DNA from 4 places in the Blastococcus sp. SYSU DS0616 genome. Region 1 is predicted to be linked to each of the others. Evidence: riboswitches for the same ligand, from Rfam matches in the RefSeq annotation. Region 1 holds a riboswitch; each other region holds the start of a gene.
What was found. A riboswitch is a leader RNA that binds a small molecule or an ion and turns the genes downstream of it on or off. The one in region 1 is predicted to bind cyclic di-AMP.

Region 1 (2,190 bases):
CGTCGCTGACCAGCAGCCGGTTGGGCTGGGCGAGCACCGCGAACGGGTTGGACAGCGTCTCGATCGGCACCTGCTCGCCGTCGACCTCCATGAACTGCTGCTGGCCGTCGGGGTTGTGGTCCAGCTCGTACTGGAGGAGGTCCCACGTGCGCAGGATCTGGCCGTTCGGCTTGGCCTCGACGACCACCTGGCTGGGTGTGCCGGGCGGCACGGGGGGAGCCCCCTCCTCCGCCGGCGGGGCTTCGCCCACCGCGACGAAGAGGCCGCCGTACTTGTAGTCGACACCCTGCGCGTTGCCCAGGCCGCTGAGCAGCGTCCGGACCCGCCCGTCGCGCAGGTCCACCGAGGACACCTCGCCGGAGTCGGCCTCGGCCACCACGAGCTGGTGGCCCTTGAACTCGCTGAGCTGACGCGGTCCGTCCAGCCCCGCCGCCACGGTGACGATGTCGTCCTCGCCGCCGTCCGCCAGTGCCGTCGCCGGTGACACCGCCACCAGCGCCAGCGCCGCGGCCGCTCCCACGGCCGCCCTCCCTGCCTTCATCCTGCTCCCCTTGCCTCGAGATCCCCCGTGGAACGTCCGGGAAACTGCCAGGCGTCTGCCACCGGGAAGTGAACCGTCGACGTCCGGTTCTCCCGCTCCCTGTGCGTCGTTGCTAGGTGTAGTCACTCCATCGACGGCGTCCCGGGAGGCTCCGGATCAGCCCTGTACGCGGCGGACACGGCGGAGCGCACAGCGTGCGGACCCGCCGCGACGGAGGAAGTAAGCGTGCGCTGACGATCGGTGACCGGCGAGGCCGCGCCTCGCGCCGTCGTCCGCGCGTCCACGGTGGTCGGCGCGCGAGTCGCCCGGGCCCGCCCCCGTGGTCGACACGCCGCTCGCGGGCCGGTCCCCCGCGTGTCGGCCGGTGGGTAGGTGGACGGATCCCGACCTAGCGTCGTCGCGGTCCGGACGGGATCCCGTCGTCACCGCTCCCGGTGACACCCGTCCGACACCGCCGAACCGGGCGTCGGATCCGACCGCCGCCCGGACCGGGGACCCACCGCAGCACTGGGGTGAAGCGTGGCCGCGAGCCGGTCACGCCGGGCGAGTTCCCCGCCCGAACCCGTCAGCTAACCCGGTAGGCGGTCGATGGAGAACAGGAGAACCGTCGTCCATGACGACCACGCGCACGTCCACCACCCGCCGCTCCGTCCGCGGCGCGGCGCTCGCACTCTTCACCGGAGCGGGCATCGCTCTCACCCCGTTCGCCGCCACCGCCTCCACCGGTGACGGGGGTGGCGGCGGTACGACGACCGTCGTCACCACGCCCGTCGTGGCGCCCACCCACGCCGCGCAGGTCGCCGTCGACACGGCCCTGGCGCAGCAGGGCAAGCCCTACGTCTGGGGCGGCACCGGCCCCGGCGGCTACGATTGCTCCGGCCTGACCTGGTCGGCCTACCAGGCCGCGGGCGTGGAGATCCCCCGGACCTCGCGGGCGCAGTCGACGGCGGGGGTCTACGTGGACCGGGCCCACCTGCAGCCCGGCGACCTGATCTTCTTCTACGACCCGGTCGGTCACGTCGGCATGTACATCGGCGACGGGCTGATGGTGCACTCCTCCACCTACGGCAACCCGGTGGCGGTCGTGCCGGTGGACTCGATGTGGGGCTACAACACCGCGCGTCGCGTCGTCTGATCCGGCGCTCTCCCCGGTGCCCCGGCCGATGCGGCCGGGGGCCGCGGGGCGCGGGACGCCCCCCCCCCCCCCCCCCCCCCCCCCCCCCCCCCCCCCCCCCCCCCCCCCCCCCCCCCCCCCCCCCCCCCCCCCCCCCGGGGCGTTCACACCAGGCGCAGCGTCGCCCGCTTGAGCCGCACGATCAGCCGCATGCCGCCGGACTCCACCAGCTCCCGCTGCCGTGCGCGCAATTGCTCACCGAGCTGCTCGAGCCGCTCCTCGCCCAGGGCGTGCGCCTGGGGGAACATCCGCTGCTCCTCCTCCATCGTGTGGTGGCGCAGCGTCTTCTCCAGCATGCGCACCTCGGTGGTGAACTCCGGGTCGTCGGGTGCCGTGCGCATCACGGTGGCCAGCTGGTCGTCGATCTGCCGGTGCTCGGCGTGCGCGAGGGAGAGCAGCGGCGAGACGTCGACGACGGCCGGGTAGAACAGCTCGTCCTCGATCTGGGTGTGGATCTCCAGCTCCCGCAGCAGCC
Region 2 (2,190 bases), on a different contig from region 1:
CGCCTGGGGTCGGTTCACCCGCAACTTCGTCGTCCAGGGCACCGGAGCGGAGTGGGCGCTGTGCTGGCTGGCCGACCTCCGCAACCGGCTCTGGCGGCTGGGCGGCGACGGGCCGCTGGGGACCCGGGCGCACCTCGCGTTCTTCCTCCACGACGAGGTGGTCGTGCACACCCCCGAGCACCTGGCCGACGACGTGGTCGAGGCGGTGCGCGCCGCGGCCACCACGGCCGGGCGGCTGCTGTTCGGCGCCTTCCCGGTGGACTTCCCGCTGGACGTCGCCGTCGTCCGGTCCTGGGCCGACGCCGGCTGAACGGACTGCCGTACACCACCGACGGGGCCGGCACGGTGGCGCGACACGCGTCACGATCTGCGGAAGTGACCGCTCCCGCATTGTCACGACTGCATAACGACGGTTACCGTGGCGGAGCCCGGCCGATCGTTCTCTCCCCATCCGGGGAGGGTCTGCCGGGCGCCGCCGAGTCGCCCGCCGCCTTCGAGCTGCGGGCGAGCCGGGGACCCACCGAAGTTCTGGGGTGAATCGCGCACCGGGCACGTCCCGGTGCGGGTAGGGCTGCTTCCCGTCCGAATCCGTCAGCTAACCCGGTAGGCGGCACGACGGAAGAAACGGAGAGCCGCCGCATGGCGCGCCCCTGCACCGCCGCACCACCCCGCGCCCGCCGGCACCGCCGCCCCCCGGTGCGTCCCCGGACCTGACCGCACGCGCACCCGGCGTCCCGCCGGTCGCCCCCACCAGCGATGACCGCCGGCCGAGCCGCCGGTGCCCGGTGGCCCCGCGACCCGGCGCCGGTCCGCAGCCCGCATCCCTCGCGGTCCGCCTCGCCCGGCCGACCCCGCCGCACCAACGGAGCACCCCGAACCCATGGATCCCCGCACCACCACCTCGGGCCGTCGTGGCCCGCTCGCCCTCCGCCGTCGCCCGCCCTCGGGCCTCCGCCGTCCGGCGTTCTACCTCGGGGTCGCCGCCGCCGGTGCCCTCCTGGTCAACACCCTCGTCGGCGTGGACCCGGGCGCCCAGGCCGAGGCCGGCACCTCGCAGTCGGTGAGCGTCGCCCAGGAGCTCGGGCTCACCTCCCGCTCCGGCCCGGTCGACGTCGCCGAGGACCTCGCCCCGCTGCAGGACCTGGCGGCCAGCCGCAGCAGCCGCGAGGCCGAGCAGGTCGCGGCCCAGCAGGCCCAGGCCGCGGCCGACCAGGCCGAGCTCGACCGGCAGAAGGCCGAGGCGGAGGCCACCGCCCGCGCCGAGGCCGAGGCGAAGGCTGCCGAGGAGAAGGCAGCGGAGGAGGCCGCAGCCGCCGAGCGGGCGGCCGCGGCCCCCGCCGCGGCGACGCCCACGCAGGAGGCCCGGGCCGCCGCCACCACCGCCGCCTCGGTGGCGGCCACGGCGGTCGCCCGCATCTCCAACACCGCGGGCAGCGTGAAGCCGCAGACCCAGGCCGCGGCCGACGCGGTGGTCAGCAACGTGCCCGGCGCCGCGGGGATCACCCTCGGCGGCACCCGGGCCAGCGCCGCCGACCCGGGCGGGCACCCCTCGGGCCTGGCGCTGGACTACATGGTGATGTCCGACGCCGCCCTCGGGGACGCGATCGTCGCCTACCACCGCGCCCACTGGGCCGAGCTGGGCGTGGACTACCTGATCTGGCAGCAGCGGATGCTCTCGTCCCCCGGCGGCTCGTGGCAGGCGATGGAGAACCGGGGCAGCGCGACGGCCAACCACTTCGACCACGTGCACGTGAACTACAACTGATCCCGCCGTCCCGCGGCCGTGCTTAGGTGAGCCGGCGGACCACGGACAGCGGCAGCACCCGCATGGCCAGCCCGATGGGCACCCACGGCCACGCGGGGACGTAGGCCGTGGCCCGCCGGGCCTCGATGGCGGTCACCATGGCGTGGACGCCCGTCGGGGTGTCCACCATGAACCGGGTCCGCTGCTGCACGTGCTGGTTCATCTCCGACCGGATGTAGCCGGGGTAGATCACCGACACGTCCAGGCCGGGGATCCGCTCGGCCCGCAGCCCCTCGGCGAGGGACGCGACCCCGGCCTTGGTGGCGGCGTAGGTGGTCATCGACCGGCGCATGCCGCGCAGCGCCGACATCGAGGAGATCAGCACGAGGTGCCCGCGGCCCTGGCGGCGGAAGATCTCCAGCGCCGCCTCGGTCTGCGCCAGCGCG
Region 3 (2,190 bases), on a different contig from region 1:
CCCCCCCCCCCCCCCCCCCCCCCCCCCCCCCCGCCCCCCCCCCCCCCCCCCCCCCCCCCCCCCCCCCCGGGTGTCTCAGCCGGCGGTCGTCAGCCGGCGATCCGCCGGGCGCTGTTGTAGCCGCCCATCGAGTCGATCGACGCGACCTTCACCGGGACACCGGACGTGGCGGCGTGCACCATCTGGCCGTTGCCGATGTAGATGCCGACGTGGCTGACCGGGCTGTAGAAGAACACCAGGTCACCCGGCTGCAGGGCGGACCGGGAGACCGGCGTCCCCATGGTCGACTGCATGCGGCTGGAGTGCGGCAGGCTGATGCCCGCGGCCGCGTAGGCGTACTGCACCAGGCCCGAGCAGTCGAAGGCGTTCGGGCCGGCGGCCGCCCACACGTAGGGGTCGCCGATCTGGGCCATGGCGGTGTTCACCGCGGTCTGCGCCGCGCCGCTGCCGCCGGACACCGGCGCGGGCGGCGCGGGGGCGGGGGCCGGGGCGGGAGCCGCGGGGGCCGGGGCGGGAGCCGCGGCTGCGGGAGCCGGGGCGGCGGGAGCCGGGGCGGCGGCCGGCGCCTCCTCGGCGGCCTGGGCTGCCTGGGCCGCGGCGGCCTCCTCGGCGGCGTGCCGCTCGGCGGCGGCGCGGGAGGCGCGCTGTTCCTCGGCGCTCAGCCGGTCGAAGTGCGCCTGGTAGACGGCGATCTCCTCGTCGAGGCGCGCCCGCTCGGCGTTCACGCGGTCGACCTGCGCCTGGGCGTCCGCCGCGGCCCGCTCGGCGTCCGCACGGGCGCGCTCGGCGTCCTCGCCGGCGGTCCGGGCCTCCCCGAGCACGCCGTTGTTGTGGGCGGCGATCGTGTCGAGCAGGCCGACCCGGTCGATCAGCTCCGTGGGCGAGCCGCTGGTCAGCATCGCCGTCACGGTGTCCAGCCGGTCACCGGTGTACGCGCTGCGGGCCACCGTGCGGACGCGGTCCTGCGCCTGGGCCAAGGCGGCCTGCGCGGCGGTGAGCTCCTCGGCGGCCGCGTCGGCGGACGCCTGCGCCGCCTTGAGGTGCTCGCGGGTCTCGTTGAAGCGCTCGGTGAGCACCTCCAGGTCGTGCGCGCGGGCGGCGACGAGGTCCGCCGCCTCCTGGGAGGTGGCCGGCTCGGGGTCGGCGACGGCGGGGAGCGGCGCCAGGACGACGCCGCCGGCGGCCACGAGGGCCAGCAGGGCCCGCCGTCCGGTGATGCGGCGGTGGGCAGGGCTGAGCGAACTCGCCATGTTCGGCGGGTCTTCCTTTCTTCCACGGCCGCCTACCGGGTTAGCTGACGGGTTCGGGCGGGAAGTCGCCCGGCGGCGGACGGCCCGTGCGGGCCGCTCGTCGCTTCACCCCAGGTGGTGCGTTGGGTCCCCGGTCCGGGTGCCGGACGGATCCGGCGGGTGGTTCGGCGGCGTCCGGGCGGCTGTCACGGGTCGAGTGACGAGAGGGTCCGTCCGGACGGGCCCACGCTAGGTGCCGATCCGGCCGATCACCATGCCTGGGGACGACTTCGTCCAGCACCGTGGCCGACAGTCCGGCGGGCGTTCACGCCCAGTCACCGACGCGCCGTGACACGCCCGCGGTCGGCTGACGTGAGGTGGACCACCTCACCGACGACCCAGACCGCCGGGGGGCGGACTGCGTGCTCGGTGAGGGTGGCCGGGAGGTCGGCCAGGGTGGTGCGCAGCGACCGCTGGGTGGGGGTGGAGCCGTCGGTGACGACCGCGACGGGGGTGTCGGGTGCGCGGCCGTGCTCGACGAGGGCGGCGGCGATGGCGGGGGCGGTGTCGACGCCCATGAGGACGACGAGGGTGCCGCGCAGTGCGCCGAGGGCGGCCCAGTCGACCAGTGACTGGGGGTGGCCGGGGGGCAGGTGGCCGGAGACGACGACGAATTCGTGGGTGAGGCCGCGGTGGGTGACCGGGATGCCGGCGAGGGCGGGGACGGCGACGGCGCTGGTGATGCCGGGCACGACCTCGACGGGGATGCCGGCGTCGGTGCAGGCCTGGACCTCTTCGAAGCCGCGGCCGAAGACGAAGGGGTCGCCGCCCTTGAGACGGACGACGCGGCGGCCGGCGCGGGCGTGGGTGATCAGCAGGTCGTTGATGGTCTCCTGGGCCATCGAGCGGCCGCGCGGCAGTTTGGAGGCGTCGACGACCTCGACCTCGGGGGGGAGCGAGG
Region 4 (2,190 bases), on a different contig from region 1:
CTCACCGTGTTCCCGTCCTGCGGGCCTGCCCGAGGTCCTCGGGATCGGGCCCTCGGTCACCTGACCGGCCAGCGACGGCGAGGGCCGGCGACCCCTGTCGGGATCACCGGCCCTCGTTCCTCGCTGCGATGCTCCCGGAGCCGTCAGCCGGCGATGCGACGGGCGCTGTTGTAGTTCCCCATCGAGTCCACGCTCGCCACCTTCACCGGCTGGCCGGAGGTGGAGGCGTGCACCATCTGGCCGTTGCCGATGTACATGCCCACGTGGCTCACCGGGCTGTAGAAGAACAGCAGGTCGCCAGGTTGCAGCTCGCCGCGCGAGACGGGCCTGCCCATCTGGCTCTGCGACCGGCTGGAGTGCGGCAGCATCACACCCGCCGCGGCGTAGGCGTACGACGTCAGCCCCGAGCAGTCGAAGGCGTTCGGCCCGCCGGCACCCCACACGTACGGGTCGCCGATCTGGGCGAGCGCGGTGTTCACCGCCACCTGGGCGGCCGAGCTCGGCGCGATGACGGCGCCGGTGGGCGCCGGGAGGCCGGTGCCACCGTGGGCCTGCGCCACCTGCTCCTGCTGCGGCGCGGTGAGCGCCTCGTACCGGCGCTGGTAGTCGGCGATCTTCGCCTCGAGCTCCTCCTGCTGGGCGGCGATCTGCTCCACCGTCCGCCGGGCGTCCGCCGCGGCCTCCTCGGCGGCGTCGCGGGCCTGCTCCGCGTCCTCGGCCGCGCGCGACACCTCGGTGAGCACCTCGCTGGTGTGCCCGGCGATGGCGTCGAGGGTGCCCAGCTGGTCGACCAGCTGGTCGGCCGAGGTGCTGGTCAGCAGGACGTCGAGCGGCGACATGCCGCTGCCGGTGTAGACGCTGCGGGCCAGCCGGCGCATGTGGCCGTCGAGGGAGCCGAGCCGGCCCTCCGCCTCCGCGACCGCCTCGCTCGCGGCCTGCGCGTCGCGCTGGTGGCCCTCGAGGACGACGCGCGCCTCGTTCAGCTGCTCGGAGACGACCTCCAGCTCGTGGCTGGCCTCGGCCACCTGGGCGGCGATCTCGTCGGCGGTGCCGGGGACCGCCGACGCGGTACCCGGGAGGACGGTGACGGTCAGGGCTGCGACGGCGCTGACCAGGAGCCCCGAACGGAGCGGTCCGAAGCGGCGGGCGCTGGCGGAGCTGCGCCGGCCGGCGGTGTGGAGTTGTTCGGGGGCGTGCGTCAGTAGTGCGTGAGGGGTCGCCACGTGCGGCGGCTCTCCGTTTCTTCCACTTCGACCGCCGACCGAGTTAGCTGACGGGTTCGGGCTGGGAAGACTGGCCCTATCCCCCACCCACCGGCGAGCCGGCGGCGGGAGAACTCACCCCAGAGTGCGGTGGGTCCCCGGTACACCTCGGGCGCAGTGGTGCGCGCCACGCGGTGATTAGGCGGTGTCCGGTCGAGGCCATCCATCGATGGATGACGACCACCCGGCCGAACGGAGGGAACCCTACGACCGTGATGCGCCTGTGACAAACGGGGACAGCTGAGACGTGTGCGACGGGCGCCTGGCCGCCCACCTGGGCATTCACCCGATCGGGTGGTCACCCGGCCCTCGCCGCGGGGTGCGGCGGCGATCAGCCGGTGCGCCGTCCGGACCGCTCCCCGCCGTGCCCGTCGGGATGCCGCAGCGGGGGAACCAGGCCCCCCTCGGCCAGCGCGCGCACGGCGCGGCGTTCCACCTCGTCGAACTCCACCACCACGCCCGGCGGTGGCACGACGACGTCCTCGGCGGCCGCGGCCGGCCCGCCACGCGGCCGCCCGGTCATCGGCACGACGACCGGGTCGCCCCCCTGCCACCCGGGCGGGGCTCCCAGCAGCACGGTCACGACGCAGTCGGCGCAGCCGGTCCCGCGGGCGGTGCAGGTGTCGCAATCGATGAGCATCGCTTCTTCTCCTCCGTGAGTTGCTGCGCACGGTAGGAAGGGCCACCGACATTTCCGCCGCGCCACCGACGGCCCGCGCCGGATCAGCTGCCCGCGAACTCCCAGTGCCACGGCTCCTCGCGCCCGTTGCCCGGATCGGCCCACGTGGGGTGCAGGAAGCCGAACCGGCCGGCGTTGGCGGCCATCCAGGCGTACTGCGGGGTGCCGAACGTCCCGACGCCACCGCACAGGTCCACCGCCAGACCCCAGCCGTGGTTGCTGGTGCCGGGCACCGCGGCCAGGGCCGGC

Region 2: linked by a shared signal. The riboswitch ahead of ACI79K_RS16035 (hypothetical protein) and the one ahead of ACI79K_RS00680 (C40 family peptidase) in region 1 are both predicted to bind cyclic di-AMP.
Region 3: linked by a shared signal. The riboswitch ahead of ACI79K_RS18175 (C40 family peptidase) and the one ahead of ACI79K_RS00680 (C40 family peptidase) in region 1 are both predicted to bind cyclic di-AMP.
Region 4: linked by a shared signal. The riboswitch ahead of ACI79K_RS11530 (NlpC/P60 family protein) and the one ahead of ACI79K_RS00680 (C40 family peptidase) in region 1 are both predicted to bind cyclic di-AMP.

What each region holds. Positions count from the first base shown of each region.
Region 1 covers NZ_JBJHAJ010000001.1:117,082-119,271, forward strand. The annotation lists gene ACI79K_RS00675 (ScyD/ScyE family protein) at 1-520, opposite strand, end outside; cyclic di-AMP (ydaO/yuaA leader) riboswitch at 984-1,140, shown strand; gene ACI79K_RS00680 (C40 family peptidase) at 1,155-1,676, shown strand; gene ACI79K_RS00685 (hemerythrin domain-containing protein) at 1,820-2,190, opposite strand, start outside.
Region 2 covers NZ_JBJHAJ010000023.1:15,113-17,302, forward strand. The annotation lists gene ACI79K_RS16030 (bifunctional 3'-5' exonuclease/DNA polymerase) at 1-310, shown strand, start outside; cyclic di-AMP (ydaO/yuaA leader) riboswitch at 479-626, shown strand; gene ACI79K_RS16035 (hypothetical protein) at 881-1,765, shown strand; gene ACI79K_RS16040 (SDR family oxidoreductase) at 1,788-2,190, opposite strand, start outside.
Region 3 covers NZ_JBJHAJ010000030.1:48,850-51,039, reverse strand. The annotation lists gene ACI79K_RS18175 (C40 family peptidase) at 90-1,250, opposite strand; cyclic di-AMP (ydaO/yuaA leader) riboswitch at 1,265-1,418, opposite strand; gene cobA (uroporphyrinogen-III C-methyltransferase) at 1,565-2,190, opposite strand, start outside.
Region 4 covers NZ_JBJHAJ010000013.1:22,890-25,079, reverse strand. The annotation lists gene ACI79K_RS11530 (NlpC/P60 family protein) at 144-1,223, opposite strand; cyclic di-AMP (ydaO/yuaA leader) riboswitch at 1,241-1,417, opposite strand; gene ACI79K_RS11525 (hypothetical protein) at 1,594-1,902, opposite strand; gene ACI79K_RS11520 (D-alanyl-D-alanine carboxypeptidase family protein) at 1,986-2,190, opposite strand, start outside.